2 regions of the Pauljensenia sp. C0170B5 genome follow, and region 2 is predicted to be linked to the other one. Evidence: riboswitches for the same ligand, from Rfam matches in the RefSeq annotation. Region 2 holds a riboswitch; the other holds the start of a gene.

Region 1 (9,458 bases), on a different contig from region 2:
CCGACGCCACGCTGGATGATGTGTTCGCTCCCAACGGTTCGATCCTGTCACGCATCTCCTCACTGTTTACCTCGCGGGATGTCCAGGTGGTGACCTCGCGAGATGATGCGGCTGCGCAGGCATTGACTCAGAAAGTTTCCGCCTCTGTTGACCAGCCCGTACGCGAAGGTTCCATCCAGTTCAACGAAGACGGTGGCGCATTCAGCGTGATTGAAGCACAGGAGGGGCACAGTGTCGACCTCGAGCAGCTTGCCAGTGCATGCGATGAAGCTGCGCGCACGCTGACTACCCAGGATATTGACTTGCCGATGATCGCCGTCAGCCCGACGGTGACCACGCAAATTGCTCAGCAACTTGCAGACAAGGCGAACACGATGCTGGAAATTCCTGTATCGATTACTGACGGTATTCACACCTACTCACCCGATGCGCGTGAACGCTCGACGTGGATCGCGCTGCCGGATCTGAACGCCGCGGGCGGAGCTGGTGGCAAGGGTGCTGCCGCCAACACAGGCGCACTTGATGTCACGTGGAATGAGAAACCAGTTCGCGCGTGGGTTGAATCGACCGCGCTGTCCACCAACGAAGAGCCCACGAAGGGTGTCAAGAACGTCAATTCGCGTGGGGACGTTGTCGCGGTCGCGGATCCAGGTAAGAGCGGATGGACCGTCAACAACGCTGGCAAGGTGGCCGATGAGCTGCTCGCAGCCCTGAAAGACGGCACCGCCTACGAAGGCGATTTTGACTACGACCAGACCGAACCCGAATTCACCACCCGCGAGATTGCGGATGGTGCTGGCGACAAGGTGTATCAGGCAGCTCCTGGTGAAAAGTGGATCGACGTGGACCTGTCGAACGCATCAGTGACCGCCTACGAAGGTGCAACTGTTGTCCAGGGCCCGATCCCGATGGTTCCCGGCAAGCCCGGGTGGGAAACCGTTACCGGAACGTTCCGCATCTACCTCAAGCATCAGGACCAGATGATGGGCTGCAGCCCCGGCTACGACTACTGCACATACACACCGTGGGTGTCATACTTCCACGGTGACTACGCGTTGCACGGCGCGCCCTCACGCAGCTCTTTTGGGTGGTCAGGTGAAGGTGGCTCGCACGGTTGTGTCAATATGCCGGTTGATGGTGCGCAGTGGATCTATAACTGGGCCCCTGTCGGCACAGTGGTGGTGTCACACTACTGAGCAGCAGGCTCATCATTGCAGTTCGACCTTTTCGTATAAACCTGATAGCATTGTGATCAGTGACACGGGGTGCTTCACGCTGAGATCAAACCCGTTGAACCTGTCCAGATAATGCTGACGAAGGAATGTCCGATGGAGAATTTCCATACCCAATGCGTCGACGCTTTACACGCTGTCAGAACACACCACCCGCTCGTTGGAGCCATCACCAACTCGGTAGTCACGAACTTTACGGCCAACGCCCTGCTTGCCATTGGGGCAGCGCCGGCAATGGTCGATATCCCCGGCGAATCCGGTCCCTTTGCCGCAATTGCCAATGCTGTGCTGATCAACCTGGGAACCCCGACGCCGACTCAGTGCGAAGCCGCTCTGGAGTCCGCCACCAGCGCCAACGAAGCGGGCACGTGCTGGGTTCTTGACCCGGTTGCCATCGGGCCACTGCCGGTGCGCACGCAGCTCGCGCATCAGTTGGTCGCCCTCGGCCCGTCAATTGTGCGAGGCAACCCGTCGGAAATCATTGCTCTGGCAGGTCTGGGAGAAGGTGGCCGCGGTGTTGACTCCGCTGATGCGGTGGACGCCGCCATCGATGCCGCCCGCCGCATCAACAGCGAATATGGATCGTTGGTGGCTGTGTCCGGCAAGTCCGATGCGATCGTCTCAGCGGACGCAATCGTGCGTGTCGAGGGTGGCTCAGATATGCTGACCCGCATCACTGGGGCGGGATGCTCACTTGGCGCGCTGGCCGGCGCGTTCGCCTCTGTGGCTCGGACCCAGCTTGACGGTTTGGTTGCTGTTCACGCACTGTATGCGGCGGCCTCGGAAATCGCGGCGGAGCGTGCACGCGGAACCGGCACGTTCCAAATGGAGTTCCTCGACGCGCTGGACAACTTCCGCGATGAGGACTTTGAACGCGTCACCATCATCGCGCAGTGAGGCCAGGCCAGTGATGAACAAGGCTGTCTCATCCCTCGACCTGAGCATCTATCTTGTCACGGACGCAGACATGTGCCACGCTGCGGGACGCACCGTTGCGCAAACGGTGGCAGAAGCTGTCGCCGGAGGAGTGACATGCGTGCAGCTTCGGTGTAAAGACGCTGAGTCACTGGATTTCTTCAACGAAGTGATGGAAGTGGCCGACGCTGTCGCTGACTCGGTCACACTCCTGATCAATGATCGTGTGGATGTGTTCCTGGCGGCACGCCAGGCGGGCGCGACCGTTGCAGGCGTCCACGTTGGACAAACCGACTTGCCGGTTGCCCTTGTCCGCAAGCTGATCGGTCCCGAGGCCATCATCGGCCTGTCGGCCTCCACCCCTGAGGAACTGAAGGAAGCCGAAGAGAACCCGGGGCGCGTCGACTACATCGGCATTGGTGTCGTGCGTGATACATCCACGAAAACCGATGCTCCTGAGGAACATGGCATCGATGGAACAGGACAGATCGCACGCAGCACACACCTGCCGTCGGTGGCAATCGGCGGCATCAAAGCACCGGATATGGCACCGCTGGCACGTGAAGGATTGGACGGAGCGGCCGTCGTGTCCGCAATTTGCCTAGCACCCGACGCGCGCGAAGCTGCACGCGAACTGGCAGATCAATGGGCAGAAGGCCTGCGCAGCGCGGGTCACTAACCACCCAATTCAGACCCCGAGGAAGGGACTCAGCACGTGCCGGCTATGTATCCAGTGCGTCCGCCAGCTCATGATCCAAGCCCCGAATGACAGCGCATGCATCATCCATGCGATGAAGGAGAACATCTTATGAAAACAGTCAAAGCCCTAACAATCGCCGGATCGGACCCCAGCGGTGGGGCAGGCATTCAGGCAGATCTCAAATCGTTCAGCGCCTCAGGAGCTTACGGAATGAGTGTCATTACGGCGCTGACCGCCCAATCGACGCAAGGAGTGCGAGGCGTGTTCCCCGTCCCGGTGGACTTCGTGCGCCAGCAGATGGACACGCTGCTGGACGACATCACTCCGGACGCCACGAAAGTGGGAATGGTGGCAAGCACGGAACTTGCGGCCGCAATCGGTGAGTATCTGCCGCGCCTTTCGAACACGATTTTTGACCCCGTCATGGTGGCGACCTCCGGTGACCGACTGGTTGACGAGGACGCCATCGACGCTGTGCGCGACCTGTGCATGAAAGCTGACCTTATTACCCCGAATCTGCAGGAAGCAGCCGTGCTGCTGGATTGCGATGTGGCGACAACGCTGGACGAAGCAACCGACCAGGGCAAGGAACTTCTCGCGCGCGGCATGACCCGCGTCCTCATCAAAGGCGGACACCTGACCGACACGTCCACAGACGTGCTGATTGATGGTGACGGGGTCACATTCCTGAAGGGGACGCGTGTCGACACGCAGAACACTCACGGCACCGGATGCACGTTGTCCAGTGCCATAGCGGCCAGACGCCCACGCACAGACACCTGGGTTGATGCGATTGCTCAGGCGAAAGATTACTTGACGCGCGCGATCCTGGCTGCCGACTCGCTCGATGTGGGCAGGGGGCACGGTCCCGTTCATCACTTTGTCGACCTGTGGAATGAGGAATCATGAGTTTTACCGACCAGGTATGGCAGCGCATCGAACCGGTGCGCAACGCGATCAGTGAGCATCCCTTTGTCTGCGCACTTGCCGACGGGTCGCTTGAGCTGGAGACATTCCACGAGTACCTACGCCAAGATGCGTTGTACCTGATTGACTATTCGCGCGCCTTGTCCGCACTGGCAGCCGGCGCCAGTGACGCTGACGAAGTGACGTTCTGGTCGGGGTGTGCGCATCAGACAATGGTGGATGAGCGTTCGCTGCACGCCTCACATGTGGACGTCCTTGAGGGGGCAATCATGAACCCCACATGTCGCGCCTACATGTCATTCCTGCTGGCCAGCACGCATGCCGAGACGCAGGGGGTTGGCATTGCAGCAGTGCTGCCATGCTTTTGGCTCTACGATTTCGTCGGGCATCGGCTCCGCGAGGGTGTCCACTCCGAGGATGAGCTGGACGCACACCCCTACGGTGACTGGATCAGAACCTACACGGGGCCAGAATTCGAGGAAGCGACGCGGCGCGCGAAACACTACGCCAACTTATATTCGCAGGCCAGTGACGAAGCAGGTCGTGAGCGAATGGCCGAAGCATGTGAAGTTGCGTCGCGCTATGAGTGGATGTTCTTCGACGCTGCGTGGACAGGTCAGCAGTGGCCACTGTAATGCGCGAGGCCACCGACAGTTGTCGGCCGGCGCAGTGAGGTCACCCGACGACGGGCCACGCGTCAGCAGTATGAATGGCCAGCTGTCAGCCGGCCGGCTTTAGTAGTAGTACGGGAAGGTCGACCAGTCGGGGGAGCGGTGCTCGAGGAACGCGTCACGCCCCTCCTGAGCCTCCGCCGTCATATACGCCATCCGGGTTGCCTCCCCGGCGAACACCTGCTGCCCGGCAAGACCATCGTCAGCCAGATTGAACGCAAACTTCAACATGCGGATCGCCTGCGGAGACTTGCCGGCAACCGTGTGCGCCCACTCCAGCGCCACATTTTCCACATCCTCATGCGGCACCGCACGATTGATGGCTCCCCACGCTTCCGCCTCTGCCGCGTCATAGCGGCGAGCCAGGAAGAAAATCTCGCGTGCGCGCCGATCACCGACCTGACGGGCCAGCAGCGCCGAACCGTACCCCGCATCAAAGGACCCCACGTTGGCATCCGTTTGCATGAACTGAGCATGTTCGCGGGAAGCGACCGCCAGATCACACACGACTCCCAATGAGTGACCGCCACCGGCAGCCCACCCGGTAATTGCAGCGATCACGACTTTCGGACAGGTGCGGATCAGGCGCTGAACCTCCAAAATATGCAGACGTCCCGCCCGAGCCGGATCGATCTGCTCACGCCGGCTCGACACATCGGCGTCCGCGTCAGCACCATCCACCTCGTAGCGGTACCCGTCGTTGCCTCGAACACGCTGATCACCACCCGAACAAAACGCGTAGCCACCGTCACGGGCAGACGGCCCGTTGCCAGTCAGGATGATCGCGGCAACATCACTGCTCATCCGCGCATGATCCAGACAGCGGTACAACTCATCGACAGTCAGCGGTCGAAAAGCATTGCGAATGTCTGGGCGATCAAAGGCAATACGAACCCAGGGCAGATCTTGTCCGGCTGCCGCTCCGTCGCAAGATCCGCGCGAAATTCCGCGATGATACGTCATGTCGGTCAGGTCCTCGAACCCCTCGACAACACGCCAGCGATCAGGATCGAAGGTGTCGGACACAAATGGAAGAGCACTCATGACCTCCACACTAGCGGCTAATCTGGAAGCCATGAGTACAGATCTGTCATCCATGCTGCGCCCCGGACAATCCCTGCTTCGTGAACTTGACTTCACGCGCGAAGAATGGGACAACCTGCTATGCCTGTCAGCAGCGCTGAAAGCAGCCAAGAAGAATGGCACTGAACAACAACTCATGAGTGGACGCAACGTCGCCCTCGTCTTTGCGAAAACATCGACACGCACGCGCTGCGCATTCGAGGTCGGGGCGGCAGACCAGGGAGCCCACACCGTTTACCTCGATCCGCAAGGCTCACAGATGGGACACAAAGAATCCATCGAGGACACCGCTCGTGTGCTGGGACGTATGTTCGACGCGATCGAGTACCGCGGTGACGACCAATCAGTTGTGGACACGCTGGCACAGTACTCAGGCGTTCCGGTATTCAACGGCCTGACCGACCAATGGCACCCGACGCAGATGCTGGCAGACACACTCACGATGAGAGAACACAGCGAGGGCGTGGACGACCATGACATTGCCTACGCCTACGTCGGGGACGCGCGTTTCAACATGGGGCGGTCCCTGTTGGTGAACGGCGCGATCCTCGGCATGGACACCCGCATCATTGCACCGAAGGAACTATGGCCACCGCAGGACGTCATCGAGGCGGCTCAGGCACGGTCCGACGAGTCGGGTGCGCGTCTGACCATTACCGAGGATGTCGACGCAGTCGCTGGCGTCGACTTTGTCCACACGGACATCTGGGTGTCGATGGGGGAGCCTAAGGATGTGTGGGCGCACCGCATCGACCTGCTGCGCAGCTACCGCGTTGACGAAGCGCTCATGGCACAAGCCGGTCCCGATGCGAAATTCATGCACTGCCTGCCGTCATTCCACGATCTGAAGACCACCGTCGGACAGCAGATCTTTGACGAGTTTGGCCTGGATGGAATCGAAGTTTCCGACGAGGTGTTTGAGGGGCCGCGCTCCATCGTCTTCGATCAGGCCGAGAACCGCATGCACACGATTAAAGCTGTTATGGTCGCCGCTTTGGGTCGGAGTGATACCACGAAGGCGTGAGCCACGACGGCAACGGCTTTCGTCCAAAGGCCATCATGGAGACGACAATACTGGCTATGAGGAGCAGAGCACCTGCCGCGCCTGTAATCCAGCGGCCAGCGGGGTTGGGAATCATCGACCCCAATGCGAGGATACTGATGCCGAGCAGCACGCCAGCCAGGCCCGGGATCGTGGCGAACGCCATTTTCTCATCCACCAGTCCGTTCGCGTTCTGCCACCATCGTGAACGCGGAGAATCGGTACGCAGCCACAGTGCCGCTGCCAGCACCATCAATCCGAAGAGCAAGGCAATCAGAATCATGATCCCACCCTACGTGGAGGGCTGCGATGTTACATAATGACCACTCTCAAATCTCAGGCGATCCGCTTCGCGAAAGATCGGGCGCTTCATGCGCGATCGAACAGGTCCGCATCGCTGAGCTGGCACCGGCCACGCGCCGCACGCTGGACGCTATCGACACCGTCCTGATCTACCACACGCCGCTCATCACGCGCTTTCGTGGAGTCACGGAGCGAGAAGGCCTCCTGCTGCACGGCCCTGAAGGCTGGTCAGAAGCGGCGCCGTTTTGGGATTATGGCCCGCCTGAATCCTCACGGTGGCTGATGGCCGCCCTCGAAGCTGCAACGCAGACGCCGCCCACGGCCCGGCGCACCAGCGTCCCCGTCAATGTCACGATCCCTGTCCGAACGCCAGCTCAGGCAGCCGAGCGTGTGCAAGCCAGCGGAGGATGTACGACCGCCAAAGTGAAGGTGGCAGACCCGGGGATGACTGTGGACCAGGACTGTGAACGCGTTGCCGCTGTTGCCCGCGAGCTTGCCCGCATCAGCGATGATCCGCATGTGCGCATCGATGCCAACATGGCGTGGGACGTGCCCACTGCTATCGCGGCGATTACTGCGCTGCACGAAGCAGCGGCCAGCGCCGGTGGCCTGGAATACGCGGAACAACCGTGCCGCACAGTCGAAGAGCTGGCGCGCGTGCGGGCCCGCGTTGACGTGCCAATAGCCGCTGACGAGTCGATCCGACGTGCCGAAGATCCCTATGCCGTTATTCGTGCTCACGCTGCCGACGTGGCGATCATCAAGCTTGCCCCGCTGGGAGGGGCGCGCGCAGCACGTGAGATTGCTGAACGAGCTGGCATCAAAGTAGTGGTCTCCTCCGCCCTCGAATCATCCATTGGGCTGGCGCGCGGCCTCCAACTGGCGGCTTGCCTGCCTGTCGAAACGGCGTGCGGACTGGCAACTGCGCAACTGTTCGCTGCTGACACCGTGCGCGAACCGCTCAAAGTGGAGTCAGGCCGAATTCAGGTGCATGACATGAGAGTGGATGAGGAATTGATTGACGCATGCCCCCTGCCGGCCGGATGCCGGGACAGGTGGATCGACCGATTAGACGCCATGTGCGCCGTGCTGAATGAGGAACGCCAATGACTCAGTCACTTCGCCTTGCTCTTGGAATCGTTCGTGCGCTCGCAGCTCACGGTGTGCGTGACTTCGTCTACAGTCCCGGGTCGCGATCAGCCCCGTTCGCCTATGCGCTTGACGCGTGTGAGCGCCACCTCGATATCCGAACGTGGATTGTGCTCGATGAGCGTGATGCCGCCTTCTTTGCAGGCGGCCTGTCTCGCGCCGACGAGTTGGCCACACCTGACTTCACTCCTGCGGCACATGAGCCTCGGCCCGTTGCGCTGATCATGACGTCAGGTGGAGCCGTTGCCGAGATGCACGCCGGCATCGCCGAAGCTCACCATTCCCATCTGCCGTTGATCGTGGTCAGCGCTGACCGTCCCTTCGAAATGCGATCCGTGGGAGCTTCGCAAACGACGACGCAGGCGGGGATCTTTGCCTCGCACGTGTCGATGACGTGTGACATTCCCGCTGATACCACTGCTGACCGGGCTTTGATGGCCCGCGTTGGACGCCTCGTCGCTGCCGCTCGCGGATGGTCAGCCACCGATCGCGGCCCGGTCCACCTCAATGTCGCACTTCGTGATCCTCTTGCACCTGCCAGTGCCGGTGACCTTGAGAAAATCCTGATGAACGAGGGTGACCCCGCCGTTTCTGCGACCCGCTTCTTCTTATGTGAGCGTGAGCCGGTCGCGTGGCGGCAGGTGGTGGATCCGAATCTGCGCACTGTGATGATTGCCGGCGACGGTGCGCATCGCGACAGCGCCGCATGGGCTGAGCGCGCCGGGATCCCGCTGCTCGCTGAGCCAACCAGCGGGCTGACGGGAAGCTCCGCGTGGATTCCGCATCAGCAAAGCATTCTCAGTGACAGTGACGTGCTCAGCCAGATCGAGCAGGTCATCGTGACGGGGCGACCGACGTTGTCGCGCCCTGTTTCCAGGCTTCTTGCGCGCGATGATATTCGCATCGTAGTGGTCAGCGAGCATACGGAATGGCCAGATGTTGCAGGCAGGGCGAGCAGTGTTGTGCCCTCGCTGTGTGATGTGCCTCTGGGCGAGGGGGGCGAGTGGCGTGACTCTCTGCGTGAGCGTTCAGGGTATGCCGATGATGCGCTCGATCCCGAGCAGTTCTCTATGCTCACTGTGGCGGACCTGATCTGGCGCGACACTGGAACCGACGTACTGGTTCTGGGAGCATCGAACACTGTGCGTGCTTTCGACCTGGCGATCCGTACGCCTGCCCAGGCGAGCGTCGTGTCGAACCGCGGTCTGGCCGGGATTGACGGCACGATTGCCACGGCGTGGGGGTGCAGTGCCAACGGTGCGCGCGTGCGCGCGGTAATGGGGGATCTGACTTTTTTCCATGATGCGTCGGCACTGGCGCTTCGCGGTGGTGGAGCGCTGTCGATCATTGTTCTGGACGATCAGGGCGGATCCATTTTCGCCTCGCTTGAACATGGACAGGCACCTCAATCGATGTACGAGCGATGGTTTGGCTGC
Region 2 (9,458 bases):
GACGGGGAGACATTCAGCACGACTATAAGGTTCAATGACCCGAAGATCCGTGCGACGCTCCGTGGCGGATATTACGAGGCTGGCGCGAATAATCCCACCTGCGGTCTTGAGCCCTCGGAGATGGTGTCGGGGTCGAAGGGCGCAGCCACCGCTTCCATCACCTATATGCAGTCTGACTGCGATGGGATGTCACTGAAATTCACGGTGCTCCCTCACGCTCTGATCGGAGCGCTGCCGACCGAGGTCACGATCCCCACGCCTGTCAATACTGCTCAGCCGCTGACGTATTCAGGCACGCTGAGAGCTGCTTCTCCCGCAGCACCTGCCGATCCAGATTCCGATCCGTCCGACGCAGCCGGTACGGATGGAAAGCCGGGCGGATCCGAGACGGGGACTGATCCTGGCTCAAATCCCGGTGCGAAACCAGGCACCGCTCCCGGAACCGATAGCGACTCGCCGCACACACAGGCTGACCCGCGTCTGATCCTGAACGATGGCCACGTGGATATTCAGGCCCGTCTGGAGGCAAATGGCCGTCTGGGGATCGCATTGAAGGATGACACCAGGCAGCATGCACATTCATCGCAGGTTCGCGAACTATCGTCAGTCGCGTTCGCACTGGATGACAATACGCGTCGGTCCACTCCGCGCACTCCGTCAGGCGCGGCGAACGGACCCAATTTCCTTCCCACACCTCCAGCCAAGTACTACCTGCTGGACCAGGAACAGCGCCAGGGCGCGTTGTGGCCAGGCTGGTCGACGACCGAGGTTGACGCTGAGCGTGCCGAGTCACTGACTTTACACCTTGAGCCGCGCTCCATTCCCAAAGGCGCCTCATACCACGTCTTTACCCTGGGAACCTTCGGTGAGACCACCGAATTGATAAATTCGACCCGCGAAATGACAAGCATCACCATGCCGGCGAACATTCACGCACATGCGGCGTGGGCATTCACCCAGCCTGGCGTGTATCTGCTCGATGCGTCTTACAGCGGGACGATCGATGGCGCGCCCGCATCATCAGGCAAGCAGTGCCTGACCGTACTTGTCGGTCACCAGGCAATCCTTGATCACAGGTCAGGAAAGACGCCCTCGTGCGCTGACACGCCCACCGCAGGCACTCCCACGCCAGATACTCCCGCTGGCGGGGCTCCCTCCAGCGAATCTCAGCCGACAGACTCTGGCAAGACGAAGACTGACGGTGCAGATGCAGGTACCACACCGCAAGACGCGGCTGGCGCGCAGGGCACGGGCGAGCAGCATGCCTCCGCCTCGGCTTCAGGTGCTCCGTTGGCATCAGTTACGCCACTGGGCACGCAGCGCCTTGCCAGCAGCGGCACCCATGGAGGAATGGTCGCAGGCGCACTCATACTGGCCGCGCTCGGGTGTGCGTGTGTGGCCAGGCACCCTCGCTGTTCTTAGTGAGCAACCATATTGCGGCCGGCCTTTTCTGCGATCGTACGCGCGGCAACATACCCGAAGACCAGGGCGGCCCCAATCGACGTGCCGCCGGCAGTGTAGGTGTGTCCAACAATGGATTTGGTGGTATTGCCGGCCGCATACAGACCGTCAATGACACTGCCGTCCTCGCGCGTGACCTGCGCTTGCGGATTAATCACCAGGCCGCCCGACGTTCCAATGTCACCGGGGTAGACCTGCGTGGCGTAGAACGGACCTTTCTCCACTGTGCCGAGCGACGGGTTCGGCTCATGGTAGCGGTCACCGTAGAAACGATCGTGTTCGTTTTCGCCGCGGTGGAAATCCTCGTCGATGCCTGTGCGCGCAAAATCGTTGAACCGCTCGAGGGTGAGGCGCAGCTGCTCGACCGGCACGTTGATCTTCTGCGCCAGCTCGTCCACGCTGTCTGCCTGTACCATCGCCCCTGATTCGAAGTATTCCCTGGGCAGGGGCACGACCGGCATGTGTCCGTAGCCGAACACGTATTTCGAGCGGAACTGATGATCGAAGATCAGCCAGGCGGGAAGGTTTTCTGCGTCTCCCTCGCCCTTGCCGAAATGCCCACCATACAGGCCCTGGCCAGCGGTGCAGTATGGCAGCGCTTCGTTCATGAAGCGCTTGCCCTGGCCGTTGACGATCACGGTGTGTGGCAGGGACCGGTCCGGGACGATAAAGCGTTCCTCATCTTCAATGACGATCGGCGTCCACGCGGATGAACGCGGCAACTGGATAACAGGTGACCAGATCGCATCAGCCATATTGTCGATCGCAGCACCGTGTTGCAGGCCGACCTGAATACCGTCGCCCGTGTTCGTTTCCGCGCCGACAGTCCACGTGCCATTAATCGGGTGGCGCTGGTATTTCTGACGCATCTGCGCGTTTCGCTCGAACCCGCCGCACGCCAGGATGACGCCCTTGGCAGCGCGGATACGTGACTCCTTGCCTTCGTGCGTCACGACGATGCCGCGCACCGCGTCATCCTCCACAATGAGGTCCTTCAACGCGGTGTTCATGGCAATTTCGACACCTGCGCGCAGGCATCCTTCCATGAGGGCGCCGGTCAGTCCCATTCCCATTGTGCGCGGTGTGCGCCGGGCAAAGAGATGCTTGATGTTGCGTGCAGTCAGTCGGGCCAGTCGCGCCCACGGCTTCCAGCTTGACGCAAAGAGCAGGATGTCGGCGGAGTCGAACGAATTCAGATCCAGCGGAACAGCCGGTTTGAAATAGGCCTCCATCTGGTTCTTTTTCCATTTGCCCAGTTTGTTCGAGTCGAAGGCACCGGCCTCCACGCCGCGTCCTTGCGGCTGAGCTCCCGGAGCGTCGAGCCAGTAATCGGGGTAGCCTTCCATGTTGCGCCACACCAGCCCGGGGCAGTTTGCAGTCAGGAAATCCATCGCGCGCGTACCGTTGGTCAGGAACGAATCAATCATTTCGTCACTGGTGCAGTCTCCAACCGTCGCCTTCATGTAGGTGCGACCCATTTCCATATTGTCGTTGCCGCCGACGCGTTGAAGTTGTTTGTTACCCGGCACCCACACCATGCCGGCCGACTTAGCGGTGGACCCGCCCCATTTGTCGCCTTTTTCGATCATCAGTGTGCGCAGCCCGTTTTTTGCCGCCGTCAGTGACGCGCTCAGGCCGGCTGCACCCGACCCTACGACAACGACATCGAATTCTGTTCGCTTCATTGCTGGCCTTTCATGTGTCGTTCGGACGAGGGATCACGCTTCACCATTGCCAGTGAGTGCCCACTCGTTTCGCACTTATCGCTACTGTACGGCATTGAAGCGACGAACGTGCCGGATCGCACTCCCCCTCTTGTCACAAACGAAATTCACATTCATACAATCTTCTGTTCGTCCTCGTGGGTTCCACTTTCGTCGCTTTGAAGGGCTTTCTGTTTTCGCCGCTGTCCGTTTCGTCTCGTTCCTCTTTGTCATCTCACCCGTCAGCGCAGTGAGATTCGGCGGGGTTTTCTTCTCTTACACGATCTGGGGTGAGGTCGGGCAGATTCTCCCGGCCTCACCCCAGCGTTCACGTACTGCGGGCAGTTGTCTTACTGCAGGTAGTCGTTCGTCCACGCGCCATCAATGTCATCCATCGTCGCGGTGGTGAACCCGTTATCAACCATCCACTGGGTGTAGGAGCGGATGACCCCCTCGTCCATCTGCCCCCACTGTCCACTGGGCGCGTGCCACGTGGGCGCCATAAAGGCCAGGGAAGCTTTGAGGGTGTCTTCTTCGCTGGCGCACATGGTGCTGGCAATCAGCTGGATCGTCTCATCCTGGTTGTCGCGCGCAAAGTCGTATCCCTTGCCGGTGGCCTGCAGGAAGCTGCGCACCGTGTCGCCATGCTCACGCAGGTAGGACTCTTCGACGCATAGGAAGTAGGCATGGTGTGGCGTGACCTCAATGTCGTCGAAGGAGATCTGAACGACCTGACCAAAGTCTTCCGACCCCTGGTAGGCTTCCCAGCCAAGCACGTTGAAGATCGCGTCATAATGACCTTTTTCGACTGCGCGGATATCCGGCTCGAACACGCCAGGATCTTCCACGATGACCTTCGAGTAGTCTCCCCCGTCCTTTTCGACAGCTTCCTTGACCATTTCAGTCAGGCGTCCCACCGGTGGGATCGACACATGCTTGCCTTCCAGGTCACGGAAGCGGGTGATGCCCTTGGACTTCAACGTAATGACGCCGCCAAGCTGGTTCTGATTGAATGTGGCGACCGCAACAAAGGGGTGATCAGTCTTCCGGGTTTCGAGCAGCTCGCCCAAGCGGATCGAGGCGAACTGGAATTCGCCGCGGGCGGTCAGTTCAGCGGGCGTGCCACGGTCAAAACCGTCCCAGGAGATGTCGACGTCCAGATCCTGGTCGGCATACAAGCCTTTCTTGCGTGCCACGAACAGGCCGGCGTGGTTGGGCCACGTCACGACGTATTCCAGACGAATTCTGACGAGGTTCATTGCTACCTTCTTTCTGCCCCTTGTTCGAGGGCGACTCTGATACTGGTGAGTGCGTGTAAGAACCGGGGATCTGTGCGCAGATTGGGATCGGTGCGGTTAGGCAGATCAATGGGGTAATCTGCGACAATGCGACCCGGCCGAGCGGACATGACAAGAACCCTGTCAGCAAGGGTAATGGCCTCTTCCACATCGTGCGTGACCAGCAGGATCGACAGTGCGCGCTGCCGGGCGGCGCTGACCAACCAACGTTGAATGCCGGCGCGCGTCATGGAATCAAGGGCGCCGAACGGCTCATCCAGTGCGATCAATGTGGGTTCAGCGAGCATCGTCCTCAGAAATGCCACACGCGAGCGCATTCCGCCAGAGAGCTGGTCCGGATAGGCGTGTGCGAATTCGTCGAGCTCGAACTGAGCGAGAAGGTCGAGGGCGGCCTGCCGTGCCGTGGCCGGGGGTAGTTTGTGGATGAACAGCGGCAATGCGACGTTGTCAACAACAGTGCGCCACTGAAACAGACCGTCGTTTTGCGGCATCAGTGCGACGTGCGGGTTATCCACCTGCCATTCGAGCTGGCCGCTCGTGGCGTGATCCAGGCCGGACACGATACGCAGCAGCGTGGACTTGCCACATCCTGATGGCCCGACGATTGCCACAGTCTGATGTGGGTACAGAGTGGCTGAAATGCGATCGAGGGCCAGAGTGGGCGGGACCTGGAATTGTTTACTGACGTCATTGATGTGAAGCATGTGTCACCGCTTTCCAGGGAAACGCAATGCGTTCGGCCAGAGCAACAACGCCGTACAGCACCAGTGTCATCGCTGTCAGCACTGCTGCGCCGACAAAGACCAGCTCGGTGCGAAACGAGGATTGCGCGGTCAGCAGGTAGATTCCCAAGCCATTGCGCGCTCCGACAAACTCAGCAGTCGCTGCCGTTGCCGGCCCGTAGGTGACGGTGATACGTAGCCCGGACATGAACACTGCGGCCGCAGCGGGCATGCGCACATGCGTGAGTATCCACCATTTCGATGCGCCCAAGGTCGTGGCCACGTCAATCTGGTCTCTGCTGGGCGATGCCAGTCCGCGCGCCAGCGGCACCACGATCGGGAAAAGCCCGAACAATCCGACCAGCAGTACTTTCGACGTGATACCGAAGCCGAACCAGATAATGAGCAGCGGCGCAATAGCGACGACCGGAATGGTCTGCGAGATGATGAGAACAGGGATGGCGACCCGACCGATCGGGCGAATCGCAAAGATGATGAAAGCCAGGCTCACACCGCACACGAGTGCGAGCACCGTTCCCAGACCAACTTCAAGGGCGGTGATCCTGGTGGCTTCCCAGACATTGGGCGCATCATCAAAGCCGGCGTGGATAATCGTCGAGGGCGCCGGCATAAGGCGTTCGTTGACGTTGAACGCGCGCACCGCCACCTCCCACGCGCACAGGAGCAACACCACAAACATCAGTGCGGGCATGAAACTGCCCCGGTGGTGTTGGTCGCGCTCACGTGCAGAGACGGCGGTGCGGTACCTCGCGGGCATCTGTTACTTCACGAACTCATTGGTGACGATGTCGTCAGCTGCGATCGGTTCGGTGACCGCAGTCCCCTTCTCGTCATACACGAGGCCCTGCTCGACAATGAATGCCAGGTAGGTGTTCCAGCGATCAATGTCGGCAAAGCCCACACCACCCTTTGAATCAGGCCAATACTGTGTGGAGAGTATTTCCTGGCTGCGGGTGACCAGTTCGGGATCAAGTTTGGCCTGTGGGTTGGCATCGACCAGAATTTTCGCCGCTTCATCGGGGTTATCCTTGGCGAACTCGTAGCCCTTTTGTGCTGCCTGCACGAAGGCGCGGACAAGGTCGGGATCCGATTCGATCAAGTCGTTGCGCGTCGAAATGCCGATCATTGCCGGAGTGGTGGGAACGTCATAGTCGGCGGGCTGGAACATGTGCAGCTTGGTGCCCGACAGTTCTGCCTCAATTGCCTCCCACGTGCTGAGAACCTCAGCAAAATCCGCCTGGCCTGATTCCAGAGCCGCCATTGCCTGCGCGCCCACAATGACGCGGTCAAATTCGCCTGTCCCGCCATCGTGCTGAATCATCATCTGGGTGGAGATATGGGCCGAATCGCCCGAGTAGTCTGCAATTGTCTTGCCGTCCAGATCTTTTGGACGGGTGATCCCCGAATCTTCCAGAACTCCCACGCCATAGGAGGACTTTTGCTGAATATTCAGCACCATCGTCAGCCCAAGGTTGGCGGCGTGAGCCGATGCCAGTGCATCTGCTCCCGAGATTCCAAAATCAGCGCCCTTCGCGCTGAGGACAGCGTCAACACCTGACTTGGAGAAGCCCATGATGTCCACATTCAATCCGGCGTCCGCGAAGTAGCCTTTTTCCTGGGCGACGAACAGTCCAGTGTGATTCGTGTTCGGTGTCCAGTCCAAGATGACGGACACATCACGCATCTGTCCAGAGGCCTGCGAAGCCGACTGGCCGGTGGCGTCGGCGCCTGACTGGTCAGCTGAGGACATATCCGACGATCCGCCTGATGAGCATGCGCCCAGCATGGCGACGCTGAGGAGGAGGGGCAAAAGCCTGGTTGTTTTCATGATCTCTCGATTGCTAGTTGGGTAACTGTGCGGATAAATTGAGTGCCGGATTCAGTGGTGAACCACCGGTGATGAGCATCCATCCCGATCGTGTACGCCCAATCCGACGTACGCCCCGGTATCGGGGCACGCTGGTCATACTCGATAACAGCGAGTTCGAACTCGGTGTTCGACACTGCCACCATCGGCGCGAGCATGCGAGCCTCCTCGCGCATCAGTGGGTACTGACTGACATACCCGTCCAGAAGGTCGCGCACCACCTGGGGACGCCACGCATTTTCGATACCTTCAGTGATGGTCAGCCAGTCGATCGCGTGACGTTCAATGAGCTGTGCCAGATCGAACAGCGACGGGTTGGCGTATGCCAGCCCAAAATCAAAGACACTGGTGATGACGGGACCCTGCCTGGTGTCCTTCCACATCGTGTTGGACACGTGCAGGTCGCCGTGTGTCCAGTAACGAGGGCGCTCCCGCAGCGGCTCAAGGGCCCGCGCAAAAGGAGCGACAACTGCCAGGTCACCAGCCAGGTCACGGCCGGTTCTGGACACATAGTTGGCAACGATGGGGTGCGCTTCGCACCAGGCTTCAAGACGGTCAAACGGATCACCGAGCATGAGGTCCATGCGCGACTGGTAAGGATTGGGCGGTGCGACCACTGCCGGAATCTTTTCAGAGGCGCGACGAAGCTGCCCCGCCACTCGGCCGATTTCCACGCTCTCTTCGCGTGTGTACGGCGGCATCCAGCTGGTCGTCGCACGGTAACGGTCTTCACCCGGCGCGCATTCGCTCACTTCCCAGACCCATCCGCCCATCGTCAGACATGTTCTGCCGGTATCGAAGGTGAAGAAGCGCGGCGTCGGGAAGGCGCCTGCGGCGAGCCGGTTCACATAGTCATGTTTGACACACAGGTCGTATTCGCTGATCAGGTGGGGCGCATAGCGTTTGATGAAGACGCGTGTTCCACATGCCAGCTGGGCGATACATGCCGAGGCCATTGGACGCGCCGAGTGAGTGAGGACCTGCGGGCACTGGGCAGAAGCACCCGCCAGATGCGGCATATCCACCAGGCGCTCTTCCAGCGCCGCCACATCCTGATCTGAGATCAGTGGCCACACATTGTTAATGATGTCGAGTTGTTCGTCTCGATTCATTTGCGGCTCCTCGTGCTCACCAATGCGCACGACTAAACCGCGTTCCTACGCCAGCATGATCTGGTTCAGGTATAACGGTCGGAGAATTTTCCCTCTCAGCCCGCCTGTCCGGGCTCCCGTGCCCCCTCACCATACCATCAGCTGCACGTCATACGTAAAACGAGGGTGCCCCACCCTCACATAGTGGATGGGTCACCCTCGTCAATGGGACAGGAAACACGGTGCGAACTAGTCGCGAGCCTTTTCCTTCATTTCCCACGTTTCGATGATGTCGCCCTCGGCAATGTCCTTGAAGCCCAGGGTGATACCGCATCCGTAGCCTTCGCGAACCTCGGTGACATCGTCCTTTTCGCGGCGCAGCGACGCGATCTCCAAATCGGGAGCAACCACGACACCGTCGCGAACCAGGCGGGCCTTCGAGCCGCGGCGAATGATGCCGTCACGGACAATGGAGCCTGCGATGTTACCGAACTTGCCGGAGCGGAAGACCTGGCGGATCTCAGCCGTGCCCAGCGCGACCTCTTCATAAATCGGCTTGAGCATGCCCTTCAGGGCCGCTTCGATATCGTCGATGGCTGCGTAGATGACCGAGTAGTACTTGATCTCCACGCCTTCCGCGTCGGCCATTTCAGCCACGCGCTCAGCCGGACGCACGTTAAAGCCGATGATGACCGCGTTATCGACGGTGGCCAGGTTGACATCGTTTTGCGTAATGGCTCCGACGCCGCGGTGGATGATCCGCAGGGCAACTTCGTCGCCCACGTCGATACGCAGCAAGGAATCTTCCAGAGCCTCAACGGCACCGGACACGTCACCCTTGATGACAAGGTTGAGGGTGTCAACTTCACCTTCCTTGAGAACCTTATCGAAGTCTTCGAGGGTGACGCGCTTGCGACGCTTGGCCAGCAGTGCTGCGCGCTCGGCAGCTTCTCGCTTGTCAGCGATCTGGCGGGCGGTGCGGTCATCGGATGCCACAAGGAAGGAGTCGCCTGCCCGTGGAACTGATGTCAGGCCGATCACCTGCACCGGTCGTGACGGACCGGCTTCCTGCACATCCTTGCCATACTCGTCGAACATGGCGCGCACGCGTCCGGAGGCGGATCCCACAACGAGGGCGTCTCCCACGCGCAGCGTTCCACGCTGGACCAGCATGGTGGCAACCGCACCACGACCACGGTCAAGGTTCGCTTCAATGGCGACGCCTCGCGCCTCGGTGTCAGGGTTTGCCTCCAGGTCAAGTGCGGCATCCGCTGTCAGGAGGACTGCTTCGAGCA

What was found. Region 2 has a riboswitch for thiamine pyrophosphate ahead of AC1EJZ_RS04625 (phosphotransferase enzyme family protein). Riboswitches for the same ligand answer to the same signal wherever they lie in the genome.
Region 1: linked by a shared signal. The riboswitch ahead of thiM (hydroxyethylthiazole kinase) and the one ahead of AC1EJZ_RS04625 (phosphotransferase enzyme family protein) in region 2 are both predicted to bind thiamine pyrophosphate.

The regions. Positions count from the first base shown of each region.
Region 1 is NZ_JBWPVR010000001.1:672,321-681,778, forward strand. It holds gene AC1EJZ_RS03010 (L,D-transpeptidase family protein) at 1-1,196, shown strand, start outside; TPP riboswitch at 1,252-1,339, shown strand; gene thiM (hydroxyethylthiazole kinase) at 1,329-2,129, shown strand; gene thiE (thiamine phosphate synthase) at 2,092-2,826, shown strand; gene thiD (bifunctional hydroxymethylpyrimidine kinase/phosphomethylpyrimidine kinase) at 2,956-3,756, shown strand; gene AC1EJZ_RS03030 (TenA family protein) at 3,753-4,409, shown strand; gene AC1EJZ_RS03035 (1,4-dihydroxy-2-naphthoyl-CoA synthase) at 4,509-5,489, opposite strand; gene argF (ornithine carbamoyltransferase) at 5,521-6,552, shown strand; gene AC1EJZ_RS03045 (hypothetical protein) at 6,509-6,853, opposite strand; gene AC1EJZ_RS03050 (o-succinylbenzoate synthase) at 6,880-7,983, shown strand; gene menD (2-succinyl-5-enolpyruvyl-6-hydroxy-3-cyclohexene-1-carboxylic-acid synthase) at 7,980-9,458, shown strand, end outside.
Region 2 is NZ_JBWPVR010000002.1:292,011-301,468, forward strand. It holds gene AC1EJZ_RS04595 (choice-of-anchor M domain-containing protein) at 1-1,422, shown strand, start outside; gene AC1EJZ_RS04600 (FAD-dependent oxidoreductase) at 1,419-3,146, opposite strand; gene AC1EJZ_RS04605 (ABC transporter substrate-binding protein) at 3,515-4,423, opposite strand; gene AC1EJZ_RS04610 (ABC transporter ATP-binding protein) at 4,426-5,166, opposite strand; gene AC1EJZ_RS04615 (ABC transporter permease) at 5,150-5,896, opposite strand; gene AC1EJZ_RS04620 (ABC transporter substrate-binding protein) at 5,966-7,033, opposite strand; gene AC1EJZ_RS04625 (phosphotransferase enzyme family protein) at 7,030-8,184, opposite strand; TPP riboswitch at 8,209-8,314, opposite strand; gene infB (translation initiation factor IF-2) at 8,413-9,458, opposite strand, start outside.